Regions from separate parts of the Metabacillus rhizosphaerae genome, predicted to be linked through region 4. Evidence: riboswitches for the same ligand, from Rfam matches in the RefSeq annotation. Region 4 holds a riboswitch; each other region holds the start of a gene.
The links. Region 4 has a riboswitch for thiamine pyrophosphate ahead of tenI (thiazole tautomerase TenI). Riboswitches for the same ligand answer to the same signal wherever they lie in the genome.
Positions count from the first base shown of each region.

Region 1: it holds a riboswitch for thiamine pyrophosphate, as region 4 does, so the genes downstream of both, WCV66_RS21890 (acetylornithine deacetylase) here and tenI (thiazole tautomerase TenI) in region 4, are expected to answer to the same signal.
Region 2: it holds a riboswitch for thiamine pyrophosphate, as region 4 does, so the genes downstream of both, thiC (phosphomethylpyrimidine synthase ThiC) here and tenI (thiazole tautomerase TenI) in region 4, are expected to answer to the same signal.
Region 3: it holds a riboswitch for thiamine pyrophosphate, as region 4 does, so the genes downstream of both, thiM (hydroxyethylthiazole kinase) here and tenI (thiazole tautomerase TenI) in region 4, are expected to answer to the same signal.

Region 1 covers NZ_CP147403.1:4,509,092-4,513,743, reverse strand. Annotated here, with positions in the region: gene WCV66_RS21900 (hypothetical protein) at 1-382, opposite strand, end outside; gene WCV66_RS21895 (bile acid:sodium symporter family protein) at 663-1,643, shown strand; TPP riboswitch at 1,765-1,867, shown strand; gene WCV66_RS21890 (acetylornithine deacetylase) at 2,032-3,309, shown strand; gene tenA (thiaminase II) at 3,421-4,095, shown strand; gene WCV66_RS21880 (ABC transporter ATP-binding protein) at 4,088-4,652, shown strand, end outside.
Region 2 covers NZ_CP147403.1:4,476,639-4,481,290, reverse strand. Annotated here, with positions in the region: gene WCV66_RS21725 (processed acidic surface protein) at 1-204, opposite strand, end outside; gene WCV66_RS21720 (YmaF family protein) at 557-946, shown strand; gene thiC (phosphomethylpyrimidine synthase ThiC) at 1,083-2,840, opposite strand; TPP riboswitch at 2,977-3,092, opposite strand; gene WCV66_RS21710 (MOSC domain-containing protein) at 3,387-4,034, opposite strand.
Region 3 covers NZ_CP147403.1:4,718,260-4,722,911, forward strand. Annotated here, with positions in the region: gene WCV66_RS22815 (GNAT family N-acetyltransferase) at 1-357, opposite strand, end outside; gene WCV66_RS22820 (APH(3') family aminoglycoside O-phosphotransferase) at 422-1,177, opposite strand; gene thiE (thiamine phosphate synthase) at 1,403-2,062, opposite strand; gene thiM (hydroxyethylthiazole kinase) at 2,083-2,889, opposite strand; TPP riboswitch at 3,150-3,259, opposite strand; gene WCV66_RS22835 (Glu/Leu/Phe/Val family dehydrogenase) at 3,283-4,512, opposite strand.
Region 4 covers NZ_CP147403.1:5,428,018-5,432,669, reverse strand. Annotated here, with positions in the region: gene mgtE (magnesium transporter) at 1-267, shown strand, start outside; gene WCV66_RS25715 (monovalent cation:proton antiporter family protein) at 367-2,214, shown strand; TPP riboswitch at 2,297-2,407, shown strand; gene tenI (thiazole tautomerase TenI) at 2,500-3,120, shown strand; gene thiO (glycine oxidase ThiO) at 3,104-4,222, shown strand; gene thiS (sulfur carrier protein ThiS) at 4,228-4,431, shown strand; gene WCV66_RS25695 (thiazole synthase) at 4,436-4,652, shown strand, end outside.

The DNA of each region.
Region 1 (4,652 bases), 920 kb from region 4:
CTGCACCATGTGGCATTCCATGCATAGAAGCAGGAATTAAGCTGCTGTCATGTGCTAAAATTAAAACGGCTCTACGGTGCCAACTCCATGTTCCATTATAAATAGCCTTCATTATCTTTGTGTCTTTTTTAGTTAAAGGCTGAACATCAGCATGACCACTTCCTGCTCTCCTTTGAACATCAAAGCTCATACCGCTTTCCACATCGATCACAGTAAATGTCGATTTTCTTGGAAGTGACTCGTCTATAGAATCCCAATTTTGCATGTCAATTTGAAAGCTTATTGGAGATGGAGGATATTCGACTGTTGATGCATATGTATGTTGATGATCAAGTGAAAACAGTAGCAAGTATAAAATGAAAGTTAATAAAGTATATTTCACAGCTAGATGTCAACTCCGATATTTTGTAGATACATCTATTTTGTGTATTTTTTGTAATAAAATAGCCTCAAAAAAATGGAAAATTTAGTATCAACTTTTCTGACCCATAGAAGAGGAATAGGAGCAGAGTAGTTTTAATGGAGGATCACGAAAGTGTACCTGTAGTTTTCATTAGTTTTAAAGAATGTGCATCTTTCAATACAATTAATCACTTGTTCCTTCTAAAATTTGTTACAATTGCATATACATAGGTTTCATCATTAGAATAGGAGAATGCATCATGCTTCAAACCGTAAATCGGCAGCTTGAAAGGTCTATGCCATTCATTACGCCAGTGAGTGTTATTCTCGGTGTTTTATTTGCCGATCATTTACTAATTTTCTCATTTTTAATTCCCTGGATTTTTGCATTCATTACGTTTTCAGGAAGTCTCAATTCTAATTTTGCTTCACTAAAAGGAGTTATTAAAAGTCCACTTCCATTACTCATTATTCTATTACTATTGCACATCGTGATGCCAGTGATCGCTTGGTTTGCAGGGCATTTTCTCTTTGCAAATGATCACTTTACTGTTACTGGATTGGTGTTAGCTTCTGTAATTCCAACTGGGATTACTAGTTTTATTTGGGTCACAATATATAAGGGGAACATTGCCTTAGCCTTATCAATAATCTTATTTGATACAATACTTTCCCCATTCCTAGTGCCGCATACACTTTCATTTCTTGTTGGGCAGAAGGTAGAGATCGATACTTTTTCAATCATGAACGGGTTGATATATATGGTGGTTCTTCCTTCCATAATAGGTATGTTCATAAACCAATTATCAAAAGGGAAAAGTGTAAATGTCGGCAAAACATTAGCACCGTTTTCTAAATTAGGGCTAGCTTCTGTAGTCATGATTAATGGTGCAGTTGTTGCCCCTTATTTAAAAGTGATTACAAGTAAGTTAGTTGTTATTGCGATAACTGTTTTTATTCTCGCTTTTATAGGGTATCTTCTAGCTTGGTTAGTGGGGAATTGGTTAAACAGAGATCGAGAAACGAAAGTAGCATTGATCTTTACTGGTGGAATGCGCAATATTAGCGCCGGTGCTGTTATCGCAGTTCAATATTTTCCACCTGCAGTTGCGGTTCCTGTTATAGTTGGAATGTTGTTTCAACAAATTTTAGCTTCTATTTTTGGTTTTTTATTTAAGAAGATTGAAGATCGACAAGTCCATACTAGAAAACAGCTTGCTGACAATGTAAGTGCTTCATAGTATTGATTTAAGGTCATGTTATGTATGAAAATCAAGCAGATAAATGAATTCTGTTGCTAAATATAACATATTGTGTTAAAAATAATGTAATCAATCTAATCGTTATTTGATAATTTAATAGATTCACCACTAGGGGGGCTTTATGAAGCTGAGAGAGACCAATGTCTTGACCCTTATTACCTGATCTAGATAATACTAGCGTAGGGAAGAGGTGTTTGAAAATAAGCGCGAAAATGAAAGAGTTATTTTTTACAAGCGTTTGTACATATATTGTTCATTCAAACCACTTCTTACCAAGAGAAGTGGTTTTTTTATGTTCAAATTATGGTTTCACCTACATGATTAGGCAATTTGCCTGATTTTGCACTACTTAAAAAGGAGGCATAACATGACAAAGGAAATTGATCTGCTTGTAGAGCAAATTGATGTAAGAAAAGATGAACTTATTGAATTACTTAAAAGGCTGATTGAATATAAAACACCTGCACCCCCTGCAAGAAACACAATGGAAGCACAGCAGTTTGTTGCTAACTTTTTAAGAGAAAATGGCTTCTCCATCGATATGTGGGATGTTTACCCAAATGATCCGAATGTTGTAGGTTTTCTAGAAGGTAAGCAAGCTGATACTTTTAATAGCTTGATCATTAACGGACATATTGATGTTGCTGAGGTTAATGAGGATGAGAAGTGGGAAGCTAATCCGTTTATTCCTATTGTAAAAGACGGCGCAATCATCGGTCGTGGTGCATCAGATATGAAGGGTGGTTTAGCTGGTGCTCTGTTTGCTATTAAGCTTTTACATGAAGCAGGAATTGATCTGCCAGGTAGCTTAACTTTTCAGTCTGTTATTGGTGAAGAGGTTGGTGAAGCAGGAACACTTGAATGCTGTAAGAGAGGGTATACGGCAGATTTCGCTGTTGTCGTGGATACAAGTGATTTACATATACAAGGCCAAGGTGGTGTGATTACTGGCTGGATTACGGTTAAGAGTTCACAAACCTTCCATGATGCAACAAGAAGACAAATGCTTCATGCTGGTGGAAAGCTATTTGGCTCAAGTGCTATAGAAAAAATGATGAAAATAATCCATGGACTGCAGGAGTTAGAACGCCATTGGGCAGTGATGAAAGGCTATCCAGGATTTATTCCGGGAACAAATACAATTAATCCGGCAGTTATCGAAGGTGGTAGACATGCTGCATTTATTGCAGATGAATGTCGACTTTGGATTACTGTGCATTATTATCCAAATGAATCTCATGAACAAATCATAAAGGAAATTGAGGAGCATCTACTTCATGTAGCTAAAGCTGATCCATGGCTTCGGGAAAATCCGCCGACATTTGTATGGGGTGGGAAGTCAATGATCGTTGATCGTGGTGAAATCTTCCCTTCATTAGAGGTTGATCCTACCCACCCTGGTGTGAAACAACTAGCGTCTGCTCACCAAGGAATTATAAATAGTAAGGCAGTTGTTGATGTTTCTCCAACAGTAACAGATGGTGGTTGGCTTGGTGCTGCTGGAATTCCAACAGCAATTTATGGACCAGGAAACTTACAAAATGCACATTCGGTAAATGAGCAGGTTTCAATTGAACAGCTTATCGAATATACGAAAGTTATTTTAACGTTTATATATGAATGGTGCCATACGAAACGCACTTGAAAATAGGGGATGAAGTGACACTACCAATAGTGTAAAAGTATCTTCTATCCATGTACGACTACCCTAGGCAAAATCAAGGTGTTTTAGGCTTATCTAATAGGAGGTAATTTAATGAAGTTCAGTCAAAGACTTTATGCAAAGGTTCTACCGATATGGAATCGGAATCATACCCATCCATTTGTCCTTCAAATGGGGGATGGAACATTAGAAAAGGAAAAGTTTCGCTTTTACATGATTCAGGATTATATATATTTAATTGAATATGCAAAGGTTTTTGCATTAGGTGCAGTGAAGGCAACAGACCTTGAAACAATGGGGAAATTTGCTGCATTACTTCATTCTACACTGAATGAAGAAATGGAACTTCATCGTCAATATGCAAAACGATTCGATATTTCTGTTGAAGAGCTTGAGACAGCAAAACCGTCACCAACAACATTGGCTTATACACATTACATGCTCCATGTTAGTCAAAATGGAACACTTGCTGAGCTTGTTTCCGCACTACTTCCATGCATGTGGAGCTATTGGGAGATTGGTAAAGAGTTAAATCAACGAAAAGGTGCAAGTGACAATGAGTTTTATGGTGAGTGGATAAGTATGTATGCTTCAGATGAGTTTGGTCAGCTTGCTACATGGTGTATTGACTTAATTGATCAATTAGCTGAAGGAAAGCCAGAATCAGAGCTTGAGAAACTGGAGGACATTTTTCTTAATACAACTCGTTTTGAATATATGTTTTGGGATATGGCCTACCAAGAAGCGATGTGGCCGACAGATGAATAAGTCAGCCTTAACGTTTCAAAATGTTAGCTTTCACTATGAAGAAGGAAATAACCCGATCCTCCAAGACTTTGATATACATATTAGCAAAGGTGAGTTCGTGAGTATAATTGGACCAAGCGGTTGTGGGAAAAGTACATTATTTAAGTTAGTCACAGGGTTAGAACAACCCACAGAGGGTGAGATTTTTCTAAGGGATCAGTTGGCTACTAATCGTCTTGGGCAGGTTGGCTACATGCCACAGCAAGATTTGCTTTTACCTTGGCGGACAATTATCGAAAACGCTTCCCTTCCATTAGAAATAAAAGGAATTAAAAAGCGTGAAGCACATCAGCGGGTTCTTGAATTATTTGAGGCATTTGGCATAAAAGGTATTGAAGACTGTTACCCGAGTGATTTATCAGGAGGGATGAGGCAAAGAGTTTCGTTTTTACGTACTATTTTAACTGGTTCTCAAGTCTTACTGTTAGATGAGCCTTTTAGCTCCCTTGATGCGATCACGCGAATTTCTTTGCAGGAATGGTTAATAGCTCAATGGCAAAAGCGGAAGGAAACAATTC
Region 2 (4,652 bases), 950 kb from region 4:
TGTTCCGAGCATGCTTTTTAGATCTTCAATTGTTTCAAAGTCATCAATAGATAGCTCGTAATAATCAAGATATTCAGTTAGATCATGATTAGTCCATCCTAATTCTGATAGTATTTGATCTACTTGATCTTGTGGCAGTGCTGCAAAAGCTGTTTGTTGGACAATAAATATGAATAAAAAGCTTAAGATTAATCCTTTTTTCATGCTTCACGTTCCTCCGAATTGTTGGTTTATGCTGGTATTATTTGTGATTTTTTTTTTATTATTCTACTGGTAATAGAAAATAATAGTATGAAATAGGAGGAGGAAAGTAAGTTTAGCGGAAGATAATTAATAAATAAGTAAGTTACTAATGAGTCTAAAAAAGAAAAAAGACATGTTTGGTTTTATTTTGAGACATAAGGAAAAGTGTTAGAATAGTTTGATGAAAAATAGAGTTATATTGTATTTGACATAGATACTTATGTCATTGACATGAAAGATAGGGATGTAAGACAACTTTCCAATTACTTTCATCTCACATAAAAAGATTTAAAAGGTTATTTGGGGGATGTTTATGAGTTTTATAATTGGCGCAAAAAAGCCTCACCATGCCCATCGCTTTTTTGCAAAAACAACTGATACCAAAGCCCATTATCATACAATTGAAGGCTATACAAGATCAGTAAATGGTAATAGCTTTGATCGACATATTCATATGTATCGTGGGGTTACCTCCTTTGAAAACAAGCATTATCATCGTTTTTATGGGAAAACAGGTCCTGCGATCCCTTTAGCAGATGGTAGTCATTATCATGAATTTGAAATGAGAACGTACTATAATTACGATGAACCACTTGAGGTAAAATTCGGCGGAGTAAAATATGGTGATCCGAATCGGCCTAAGCACGATCATTGGTTTAAAGGGAAAACACTGGATATTGTCGGAGAAGATCCTTATTTTTAACCTCATTAGGTTAGATGATTTTCTATATTATTTGCCTCAGGTCACAGAAATTTCACAATGGTAATTGATAGAGAAATGTGCTTGAAAATTTATTAGAAAAGAGGGCAGTAGTAAGCCCTCTTTTCGGATTTCTGGATTATCGATAAATAGCAGATCCACCCTCGATAAATTCCTTGGATTTTTCATCCATTCCTTTAGTGAGAATTTCTTGTTCGGATAGTGTGCCTTCATTTGCCATTTGTCTAATATCTTGTGAGATTCTCATTGAACAGAACTTAGGTCCACACATTGAACAGAAGTGGGCTGTTTTAGCTCCTTCAGCCGGTAATGTTTCATCATGATATTCCAGTGCTCTTTCAGGATCTAATGAAAGATTAAATTGGTCATGCCATCTGAATTCAAAGCGTGCTTTTGACAGGGCGTCATCACGATTTTGTGCACCAGGATGCCCTTTGGCCAGGTCTGCAGCATGTGCAGCAATTTTATAAGCGATGACCCCTTCGCGAACATCTTCTTTGTTTGGTAAGCCAAGATGTTCTTTTGGGGTTACATAGCAAAGCATCGCTGTTCCAAACCAGCCGATCATCGCTGCACCGATGGCTGATGTAATATGGTCATATCCTGGGGCAATATCAGTTGTTAATGGCCCTAATGTATAAAACGGAGCCTCTTTACAGATTTCCTGCTGTTTTTCTACGTTTTCTTTAATTAAATGCATTGGGACGTGTCCAGGTCCTTCAATCATAACTTGGACATCATACTTCCATGCAATCTCAGTTAATTCACCTAATGTTTCGAGCTCAGCAAATTGTGCCTCATCGTTTGCATCTGCAATTGAACCAGGTCTTAAGCCGTCACCAAGTGAAACTGAAATATCATACTTTGTTAAAATTTCGCAAATCTCATGAAAATGAGTATATAGGAAATTTTCTTGGTGATGGGCTAAACACCATTGGGCCAAAATAGAGCCACCTCTTGAAACAATTCCAGTTGTACGTTTTGCTGTTAAGGGAATGTATCTAAGGAGGACACCAGCATGAATTGTAAAATAATCAACACCTTGTTCAGCCTGTTCAATGAGCGTGTCCCGATATACTTCCCACGTTAAATCTTCAGCTATACCGTTTACTTTCTCTAATGCTTGGTAAATAGGGACAGTCCCCACTGGAACAGGGGAGTTACGGATAATCCACTCTCTAGTTGTATGAATATCTTTACCAGTCGATAGGTCCATAATATTATCAGCACCCCAACGTGTTGCCCACGTCATTTTTTCCACTTCTTCTTCAATAGATGAAGAAACAGCAGAATTTCCAATATTTGCGTTGATCTTCACGTGAAAATTCTTGCCAATAATCATCGGCTCACTTTCTGGATGATTGATATTAGAAGGAATAATTGCACGTCCTGCAGCTACTTCTTGGCGAACAAATTCAGGTTCCATTTGCTCTCTTATTGCAATGAACTCCATTTCAGGAGTGATAATGCCTTTGCGAGCATAGTGTAGCTGTGTGACGCTTTTTCCTTTTTTTGCTACTAACGGCATTATGTTATGTGATGGAAATAGTTCTAAATTTGATTGCTTACTAGCTGTTTTATAGCCATTATCTTGAGGCGTTACCATGCGTCCCTCATATCGTTCAACATCATTACGATCCAGAATCCATTTCTCTTTAATCCGTGGCAAACCTTTTCGAATATCGATTTCAGCAGTTGCATCTGTATAAGGACCACTCGTATCATACACTTGAACAGGTGGATTAGCTTCTTCACCATATGTATTTTGTGTTGTTCCTTGAAAAATTTCTCTTACTGGTACTTGAATGTCTGGTGTACTTCCTTGTACAAAAACCTTTTTACTTCCTGGAAATGGCTGTTTGATATTAATTTTCATGATTCTCCTCCTTAAAAGTGAATGAACATGAATTCTTTCAGAAACAGCAGAAGGCAAATAAAAAACGGGTTCTGAAATTCAGAACCCGATCGGTGTAAGTAATAATTGTAAGGAGAAAGATACGCTAGTAGCCCCTTATCAACTCTTACTACTTCCCTACGCTGGTATCATCCAGATCAGGTTCGAAGGGTCAAAGAACTTCAATCGCGTTCCTCTCTCAGTCCAGGCTATTGGACTCCCCTAGTAGAAAATGGTAATACTATTAAAATCATTTTTAACTATATCATAAATAAGTGACTAGTCAACGTAATATTTTGAAAAAGGATGATATTGATCCTATTAGACTAGTAGACTCTTCTAAATGAAGAAGGAAGCTTTTTAATTAATTCCAGCTAAGAAAAGTATAAAATTTTGTACTTAGTTTTGGTGTCTGGCTCCAGCGACTAGACCCTATTGGGTATAAGCCACAAATGAATTGAAGACAAAGAACGTCTTCTATTCATTGCGTCTTATTGGCCCGAGGCTGATCAAGGGACTTGCGCTTTTTTAAGCTTTCAATTGATCATAAAGCTTTATCATCCGATTTTTCCATTCAGAAGATAGTTCATCAAGTGAAAGTATGTATTCGATTTGCGAAAGATCTTTTTTATTATGAAAATATGTATTGTGAATGGTTGCAATGGAGATCTGTTTAGTATGTTTTTCAAGAATTTTGATATCCGAATGAGATGTTATGATTCCTTCTTTTAATACACGAAAGAAATATCCGGTGTAGCCTTTTTCAACTATCTTATTTAACAATGTATTGATGTTTGTATGTTTATTAATCGTTGAGCATGGAAATCTACCTTGTGAGATCTGTAAAACAGCATCTCCAATCTGAAAAATATCACCAATACAAACTTCGGTTTCCTGCATATTTGTTAAAGTCAGATTTTCACCAAAAGCTGCTTTTGGTAATGTTGTACCATATGTTTTTTTCCAAAATGCGTAGTGTTCATATGGATATACACATATGACTCTTTCAGATCCACCATGAAATTTATGGTTTTCAACATCATCACCGGTAATACGTTCAAAAGTTACCTCTAAACTTTCAACCGGATCTTTAGAAATTCCAGAACGGTATTCGATGCCTTTATGTGATAAAGTTTTTGGTGTTCCTTTGCTTAGCCAAATAATTTGTGATGTCATCCTAGTTCACATCCTTATAATTGTGGTGTTATTAATTTGATTTTACAAAAAAATACATCAATAAGTTACTTATTGATGTAATAAAAAATTATTTAATCTTTTTTTTGTAAGTCTAGGTTTTGGCTTGCAATTAATGTTAGATGCGAGTCTATCCCATTTTCTTTTGCGGTAATTAACATTTTTTTTTCGGTATTCTTCGATTACAGAATCAATCGAAATCATAATGACCACCTCGCACTTAGCTTTACTAGGTGGAAAAGTCCTAGTAATTCTATTATCGGATATTTTATCCTATTGTAAAGTGTTTGGTGTATATTTTTTCTGATTTTTTTAAAATCAATAAAGAAATATTATAAATTGGAATAGTGGTAAAAGATTCGTTTATATTTAGTGTTAATAGGATTTCCGAACATGAAAAAATATAGAAGGGGAGTGTTCTTTTTAAAAGGTTGTTTTCGCAAACTTTGTTGCTTTTAAAATAGTATTGGGTTGGTTGATTGCAGCGAGAGGATGCTCGCTTTCCGTGGGGCGGGCGATGAGCGTCCTCACCGCGAAGCGCCTGCGGGGTCTCATCTGTCCCGCTACTCCCACAGGAGTCTCGCATATCCGTTCCAATCA
Region 3 (4,652 bases), 710 kb from region 4:
TCTGTTCTCCTTGGTCATTCTTATAGCACTAGAAGGTCTATTGAAGTTGTCTGGAAAAACATATGCAGGGCCAATCCATAAGTTTCTTATAGGTTGAGTACTGCTCTTGAATATAGTAATTAGCTTAGACAATTTAACATTTGTTGAATCTTTAGCAATAACTTTTTTTATCTCGTCTATTTTCGTATTAGATAGAGCTGAATGAAATTTTGTAACATTTCCATCTTTTGTTCGTCCAAGAAAGAATAAGGGAGCATTCATTTTTAGAGGATCATTTATTTGTTCCATACGTCCAGATATATCATATTGAAATAAAACCTCGGCCTGAATTTCCATTAGTTCTAGATCTGAAAACATGTTACCTTACACCCCCTATAGCTAGATGCTGATATAGATTGAATGGAACCAAATTTACTCTTAGTCAATAAAACTCATCTAAAAGTTGATAATATTCGATTTTTGTCTCATCAACTTCAAAACCATACTCATTTAGAAAAAAAGGAACCATATCCTCGCCAAAATTATACCTTATACTTCTTATTGCCAAAGCCAAATCCTGATGTCTATCAGCAACTCCAGCTCGCCCCATATCAATAAAGCCACTGACTTTATCATTGTCCATTATGATATTTGGAAGGCAATAGTCGCCATGAGTAAAGACCAATTCCTCATTTACAGGTTTCTTTATGATAAGGTCCTGAAAAAGTTGCTTGGCTGTTTTACCACTTCTTTTCTCATCAAAATCTTCTTCATCCACAAGCCCCTTCTTAACTCTCCGCCTCGCTTCTTCTATTTTTTTCTCTAATTTCTCATTAAAAGGGCAGTCTTTGATGCTTATCCCATGCATCATTTTCACACCTATAGCCAACAATTTCATTAACTGCGGTAAGTTGTTTTCATAGAATTGGTTGGAGGCATCTTTTCCTTTTATTTCTGAAAGTAATAGATATTCATTTTCTTCATCTTTTTCATATTGAAGAACCTTTGGTACAGGGAGCTTCCCCTGTAACCACTCTAAGCGATTCTTTTCATCTTGTAGATTTTCAATTGTCTTGATCGATTGTATCTTTAAATATTGATTGTGGTTATTGGTTTTCAAAAGGAAGGTTTTCGATTCAGAGAGCCCGATCGTTATCTGCTCCCATGTGTAGCCATTAACTAATTTCGTTAATGTCATTGGAAGATGCATCATCTTTGTTCACTACTTTCTCTATACTATTTTACGTTGCAACGATAAAAGACAGTTCAATATTTAAGGATAGTTGTCAGAGTCTTTATTAAATTCGTCACTTTTAACTATGATAAATTTATGGTATAAACCTTTCTACTACAATACTCAATATTCCTCCATAAAAAAACAGCATCACTAATTAAAGTTATGCTGTCTTCGTTTTATTAATATTTAACCTAGTGAGTCAATTAATTCTTTCAGTTCTCTAGCACTTTTTGCTGGGTCTGCTGAAAGACTAATCGCTGTAATGACTGATACACCGTTACCCCCACTTTTCATTACAGGAGCTGCATTTTCTGAGGTAATCCCACCAATCCCAACGATAGGAACATTTATACCCTTGTTTCGAACCTCTAGAATTAGCTTCGTACCTTGAGCAGCTTTCGCATCCACTTTTGTTTCCGTGGAATAGATAGGACCAATTCCTACATAATCTGCTCCTTCGGCAATTGCTTTTTCAACTTCTATCAGATTATGAGTAGAAACCCCAAGAATTTTGTCCCCAATCTTTCGTCTGACTGCTTCTGCTGATTCATCATCTTGACCGATATGAACACCATCTGCATTAAGTGCTAAGGCTAACTCCACATCATCGTTAACTATGAATGGAATCATATGTTTTTTGCAAATGCTTTGTAATACCTGAGCAAAGTGAAACTTTTCTTCATCTGTAAAAGCAGCGTTGCCTTTTTCTCTAAACTGAAATAACGAAATTCCACCTTTGATTGCTTGCTCTAGCACATGTTTAGGGTCCAATTGGCAATTAGTACTGCCCATAATAAAATATACTCGCAGTAAATCACGCATGTCCTTTGTTGAAATTCTTGTCACAAACACCCTCTCCTTGCCAACTACAGTTTATCAACCCTAGCATATTTACTGATATCTTCAGAGGAAACTTTAGATAATTGATTTAGAAATTCAATTTGAAAGCTTCCTGGACCCTTTTCTTCTGTAAGATTTGCTGCTATCTCAGAAGTAATTCCATATGTAACAAGCGCTGATACTGCTGCAAGGAGCAGATCCTTTTCAATAGCTGAAAACGCACCAATTACAGAACTAAGTAAACACCCTGTTCCTGTTACTTTTGTTAAAATTGGATGACCGTTGTGAACAACAAAAGTTTTGCTACCATCTGTCATCACATCATCCTTCCCAGTAATAATTACCGTCGTTTTTAGCTGCTTTGCCGCTGTTTGTGCTAATTCTACTGTATTACCATGTCCTTCACCAGCATCAACACCTTTAATAGTCCATTCGATACCAATTACATTTGCAATCTCGGCTGCATTTCCTCTTATGGTTGAAATCGATAATTCTTCTATAATTCGACGTGCTGTTGCAGTTCGATAAGGCGTGGCCCCTGCACCAACAGGATCAAATATGACTGGAACGTTATGTTCATTCGCTGATTTTCCTGCTATTAACATTGCCTCAATTTCATCAGGCGTTAACGTGCCAATATTTAATACTAATGCACCCGCGATCTTTGCCATATCTGCCACTTCTTCCTTCGCATATGCCATGACGGGTGAAGCACCTAATGCCAATAGACCATTTGCTGTAAAATTAGTTACAACAACATTTGTAATATTATGGACAAGCGGATTTTGCTTTCTCACTTTTTCTAAAGTACTTATGATTTGTTTGTTTATCATTTTTTTGTCCTTTCTATTTTTTGGGGGATAACTTTTTTGGGGGACATTTTTGGGGACAGTCCCCAATAGTTGGGTGGGGACTGTCCCTCTTAGTTAGTCGAAGCGTCTCTATTGCTTAAAAATACTCTCTCGAAAGTTATGGAGGAGTGTCCTTTTTACTATTTGGGGACTGTCCCTCTTTGCTTTGCAGGGACTGTCCCCATCATTATGCCCCCATCATTACATCAAAAAAGCACTTCGCTACCTTCGCAAAGTGCTCTTAGTTCCCCAATCACATTCCCTACGCTGGCATTATCCAACAGGTTATCACGGTCAGCAATGGCGTAATTGCAATCTCAGCCGGTTTCCACCAGCCCCCGAAAAAAAATTGAATTTACAGGTAGTTTACTTAATCTAGAGGAAAAAAACAAGGGTTATGAAAATACTATGGAGAACCCCTACCATATATGCTGCTAATCGCATATCAACTTTATGCGACTGTGACATAGAATATATAGCAGCAAATGAATCAACCATTACTTTTCGAAGTTTCCTTGAAACCTCTTCCTCTGACCAATAATATCCTTGGTTATTTTGAACCCATTCAAAGTAAGAGACCGTTACACCACCCGCACTTGCTAGGATATCAGGCACAAGGAGAACTTCTTTACTATCTAAAATTTTTGTTGCTTCTAAGGTTGTGGGTCCATTTGCTGCTTCCACTACGATCTTTGCTTTTATACGATCTGCATTTTGTGCCGTAATCTGATTAGAGATAGCAGCAGGGACAAGAATGTCACATTCCTTTTCTAGTAATTCCTGATTCGTGATAACATCAGAGAACAAATTCGTCACTGTCCCAAAACTATCACGACGATCAAGTAAATAAGGAATATCAAGTCCATCTAAATCATAAAGAGCACCATTTGCATCTGAAATACCAATTACTTTCGCTCCAGCATCATACATGAATTTTGCCAAGAAGCTTCCTGCATTTCCAAAGCCTTGAACAATAATGCGTGCTCCTTGTAAGCTAATTCCCTTTTTCTTGACTGCCTCTTCAATGCAGATTGTTACACCGCGAGCAGTTGCTGTCTCACGACCTTGTGAACCACCTAACACAAGCGGCTTTCCTGTAATAAAGCCTGGGGAATCAAATTCACGAAGGCGACTATACTCATCCATCATCCATGCCATAATTTGCGAGTTTGTATATACATCTGGTGCCGGAATATCTTTAGTCGGGCCAACTATTTGGCTAATTGCACGAACATATCCACGACTTAATCTCTCAAGTTCGCCAAACGACATATTCCTTGGGTCACAGATAATCCCACCCTTCCCACCGCCATAAGGAAGATTTGTAATCCCACACTTTAGACTCATCCAAATCGATAATGCTTTTACCTCATCTTCATTGACTTCTGGATGGAAACGAACACCGCCTTTTGTTGGGCCTACTGAATCATTATGCTGAGAACGGTAACCTGTAAAAATTTTAATTGAACCGTCATCCATGCGTACTGGAATACGCACCGTGATCACTCTAAGTGGTTCTTTTAATAATTCATACATCTCCTCGGTATACCCTAACCTTTTTACTGCAGCTTTTATGATTGATTGTGTTGAACATAATAGATCCATGGATTCACTTTGCTTATGCTCTGGTTTTTCAGTGTGATGACGATTTACAGGGGCTGGCGCTTTCATGCAATACACCTCTTATGTATATGTAATTTAATGAGAAAATCCTTGAATATTTTTGTAACCTATATAAAAGGGAA
Region 4 (4,652 bases):
ATAACAGGAACGATATGTGGAATTGTTGTTACACTCGTCGTTTTTGTTTGGCAAGGGGATATCTTTTTAGGAATTTTAGTGGGGATTTCAATTCTAGCTACTTTAACAGTTGCGACGATTGCAGGGGCCTTTATCCCGCTCATCATGCACAGATTAAAGGTAGATCCAGCGGTGGCGTCAGGTCCTTTTATTACAACAATTAATGATATCATTAGTATTTTAATTTACTTTGGCATGGCTACTTTGTTTATGCAATATTTAATTTAGTGGTTATAGAAGAGTTAACATTTTACATGAAGCTTTTACTTTGTTTTAATAAAGAAACACTTTTGGTGAACGATATCAAATAGATAAGGGAGGGATATGATGCATGGTGCATCCGTAACTTCATTAGTAATAGTTATCCTTGCGGCATTTCTAACACCTATTTTGTTACACCGCTTAAAAATGAACTTTATGCCAGTTGTTGTTGCTGAAATCATTGTCGGATTAATAATTGGTAAAAGTGGCTTCAATGCCGTATCAGAGGATATGTGGCTTGAAACACTGTCAATGCTTGGTTTTATTTTCTTAATGTTTTTAAGTGGTCTTGAAATTGACTTTTCAGCATTCGCTGGAGGTAAGAAGAAGGAAAAGCTTCCTTCAGGAAAAAATGCTCCAAATACATTTTTAGTATCGAGTGTCATTTTTGCAGGGATTTTTGTTTTATCATTACTGCTTTCCTATTTCTTTGTCTTGATCGGCTTAATGGATAATGCCTTCTTAATGACGCTGATTATTTCGACGATTTCACTAGGAGTTGTTGTACCGACCTTAAAGGACGCCCAAATTATGAAATCAAATATCGGGCAAATTATCCTTCTAATAGCTGTTATTGCCGATTTAGTAACGATGGTTTTACTTGCTGTCTTTGCGTCAGTTTATGGTGGAGGAGACAGTAACACGTGGTTATTGTTAATTCTGTTTGGAGCGGGTGTTTTACTATATTTCTTAGGGAAATCCTTCAAGAATCGTTCATTTATTGAAACGATGTCAAAAGGAACAATTCAAATTGGCACGAGAGCTGTATTCACACTTATTATTGTGTTAGTAGCTATCTCTGAAACAATTGGTGCTGAAAATATCCTAGGAGCTTTCTTAGCAGGTGTATTAGTTTCACTTTTATCTCCAAATAAGGAAATGGTTCAAAAGCTTGATTCCTTTGGTTATGGATTTTTAATTCCAATATTTTTTGTAATGGTTGGAGTAGACTTAGACATCTGGGCATTATTTAAGGATCCGAAGATCTTTTTATTAATTCCTTTACTTATTATTGCCCTGCTAATTTCGAAGATTGTTCCAGTGCTTTACTTAAAACGCTGGTATGATATGAAAACAACTCTTGCATCAGGTTTTCTATTAACCTCAACACTTTCATTAGTGATTGCTGCAGCAACAATTGGGGAAAGAATGGAGATTATTACTTCTGAGATGTCAGGTGCTCTCATATTAGTTGCCGTTATCACGAGTATAGTCACACCGATATTCTTTAAAAAGCTCTTTCCAGTGCACAAAAATGAAAATCCAAAAATTAAAGTTGCTTTTATCGGTGCGAATCAAATGTCATTACCTGTAACAAGAGAGCTAAACCCAGATTTATATGAAACAACGATTTATCATATTCAGCAAGATAAACTTGATAAACAAATTTCTGAATCATTATTTGAAATAAAAGAATTAAAAGATTTTCAGGTTGAGACGTTAAAGGAACAAAATGCGTTTGAGGTTGATCTGATAGTCGTTGCAACAGGTGATGAAGAAAGAAATGCTGAAATCGCTCTGTTTGCAAAAGATGAACAAGTGAATCGTATCATTGCCAGTGTGGCTTCACCTGAATTAGATGGAAAAATGAAGGAACATGGTATTGATGTTTTCTCTACATTGCTATCTACAAAAACAATGTTACGAGCGCTTATTGAAGCACCAAGTGTAATGCGGATTATTACAAACCAAGAAACAATGCTTTATCAAATAAACTTAAACAATGCAAAATATGATAATATCTTGTTACGTAACTTCCCGTTCACAGGAGATATCATTTTCGTTCGAATCTTTAGAGGAAAGGATTCGATTGTTCCTCACGGGGATACTGATTTAAAGCTTGGTGATCGTCTAATTGTTACAGGCTCAAGAGAGTATGTGAAGGAATTAAAACGAGAGCTTGAGCTTATCTGATTTTCAAATGTATTATCTGAATGTTTAAGAAGTTTTCCTTGAAAGTTAAAAAACATTTGGTATGATAGATATAAGTCAATAATAAGACCGCTAGGGGATCCCCAATAAAGGGGCTGAGATGAAAGTGTTTCTTTTTAAACCCTTATAACCTGATCTGGTTTGTACCAGCGTAGGGAAGTGGATTACGGCATAAAACAACTATGTATGTAAACCACTTTCTTACCCGGAAAGTGGTTTTTTTATATTTTAAGGAATTGCATAAGAAAATGAATTAAGGTGAAAAAGTTGGAGATTCATGTCATATCTGACGGGAAACAGACAGTTTGTGAATTAACAAAACGAATAGTAATGATTCACGATAAAGTAGATTATATCCATATACGTGAAAAAACGAAATCAGTATCGGAAATACTGGAGATTGTCTCGATCTTACTAAATAACGGAGTACCAAAGAGTAAGCTAGTTATTAATGATCGACTTGATGTAGCACTTTTGCACGAAATTCCTAATGTTCACTTACCAGGACATAGCTTTCCTATCGAAAAGGTAAGACGAATGAACCCTGATTTAAGGATCGGTCGATCTGTGCATTCTCTGCAAGAAGCAATTGAATGTGAAAAAGCAGGTGCGGATTATCTATTATTTGGGCATATTTTTCCAACAAATTCAAAACCAAACCTAGCTCCTCGAGGGGTACAACAAGTAGCTGAAATATGTCAAAGTGTAAGAATTCCTGTTATTGCAATAGGTGGAATTATTCCTAATAACATACCAAAGCTATCAGGGATGAATTTAAGTGGCATAGCGGTTATGTCCTATGTAATAGCAAGTGACAATCCAAAGAATGCATTACAAGAATTAAGATTGAGTTTAGTAGAGGTGAGAAACCGTGAAAACACAGTTTGAGGTAGGAATCATTGGTGGTGGTATCATTGGTCAATCGATCGCCTATCAATTAGCAAAAGAAGGCGTATCTGTCCTTATTTTAGAAAGTAATAAGATAGGGAATGGTGCGACAAGTGCTGCAGCTGGTATGCTTGGTGCAAATTCTGAGTTAGAAAATAATGATGCATTTTTTCAATTTGCTAAAGAGAGTCAACAACACTACCATGTATTACGTGATGAACTTTCACAAATATCACAGATTAATATTCAGTTTGTAGATAAAGGGATGTATAAGCTAGCGATGACAGATGCTGAGGCTTCTGCTTTAAAAGATGTTGTGAAGTATCATGAATCAGTGGAATGGCACTCAAAAGAGGTAGTACTAGAGAGTGAACCCACTCTATCAGCAACAATTAAAGGTGCACTTTACATACCAGAGGACGGACATGTGTCACCATACCATGTTTGTGCAGCATTTTCAAAGTCTGCTAGATTACTAGGAGCAACGATTTTAGAGAATACACCAGTACATGAAATAAAGAAAACAGTAACGAATGAGTACACTCTATCTACTCCGGTCACTGATTTTGTATGTAAAAACATTGTCATCGCAAATGGAGTTTGGAGTGGACATTTCTTTAAGAAATTAGGTTTAGATGCTGGAATAACTCCTGTAAAAGGGGAATGTCTGTCTATTAAAAGCAATGATATAGGCTTGGAGAAAACAATTTTTTATGATCATTGCTATATTGTACCAAAAGGTGATGGGAGATTTGTCATTGGTGCGACGATGGTTGAGGATGATTGGAGTACAGTGCCAACAATTGCTGGAATCCAATCACTCATAGAAAAAGTAACACCGATTATACCTAGCATTTCTTCAGCACAACTTATTGATACATGGGCAGGCTTAAGGCCACAAACAATTGATGGAAAACCTTACATTGGTCAACATCCTGAAGGTGAAAATATTTATTTTGCAACTGGCCATTATCGAAATGGTATCCTATTAGCACCGAAAACAGGGTTGATGATTAGAGATCTTATTTTAAATAGGAAACAAAATGAAGACTATGTGAAGGCATTTTCAGTTAATAGACTTCAAGTGCAAACAATGAGGTGAAAAAGATGAGCATTAAATTGAATGGTGAAATCGTAGAATTAAGTGGTGACATTCAGACGATTCAACAGCTATTAGCTTTTTATAAGCTAGAGGATCGACTTGTCATTGTCGAGCATAATCGAGAAATTATTTTAAAAGACCAATATGAATCAACTGATATACAGAACGGTGATGAAGTTGAACTTGTTCATTTTGTAGGAGGAGGATGATAACATGTTAAAAATTGCTGATAAAACATTCCAATCAAGATTATTATTAGGTACAGGTAAATATCCATCATTTGAGGTTCAAAAGGAAGCTGTAGCACAATCTGAGTCTGAAATCTTAACCTTTGCTGTTCGTCGAATGAATATTTTTGAAGAATCACAACCAAACTTTTTAGAACAGCTTGATGTTTCAAAGTATACTTTACTACCTAATACTGCTGGGG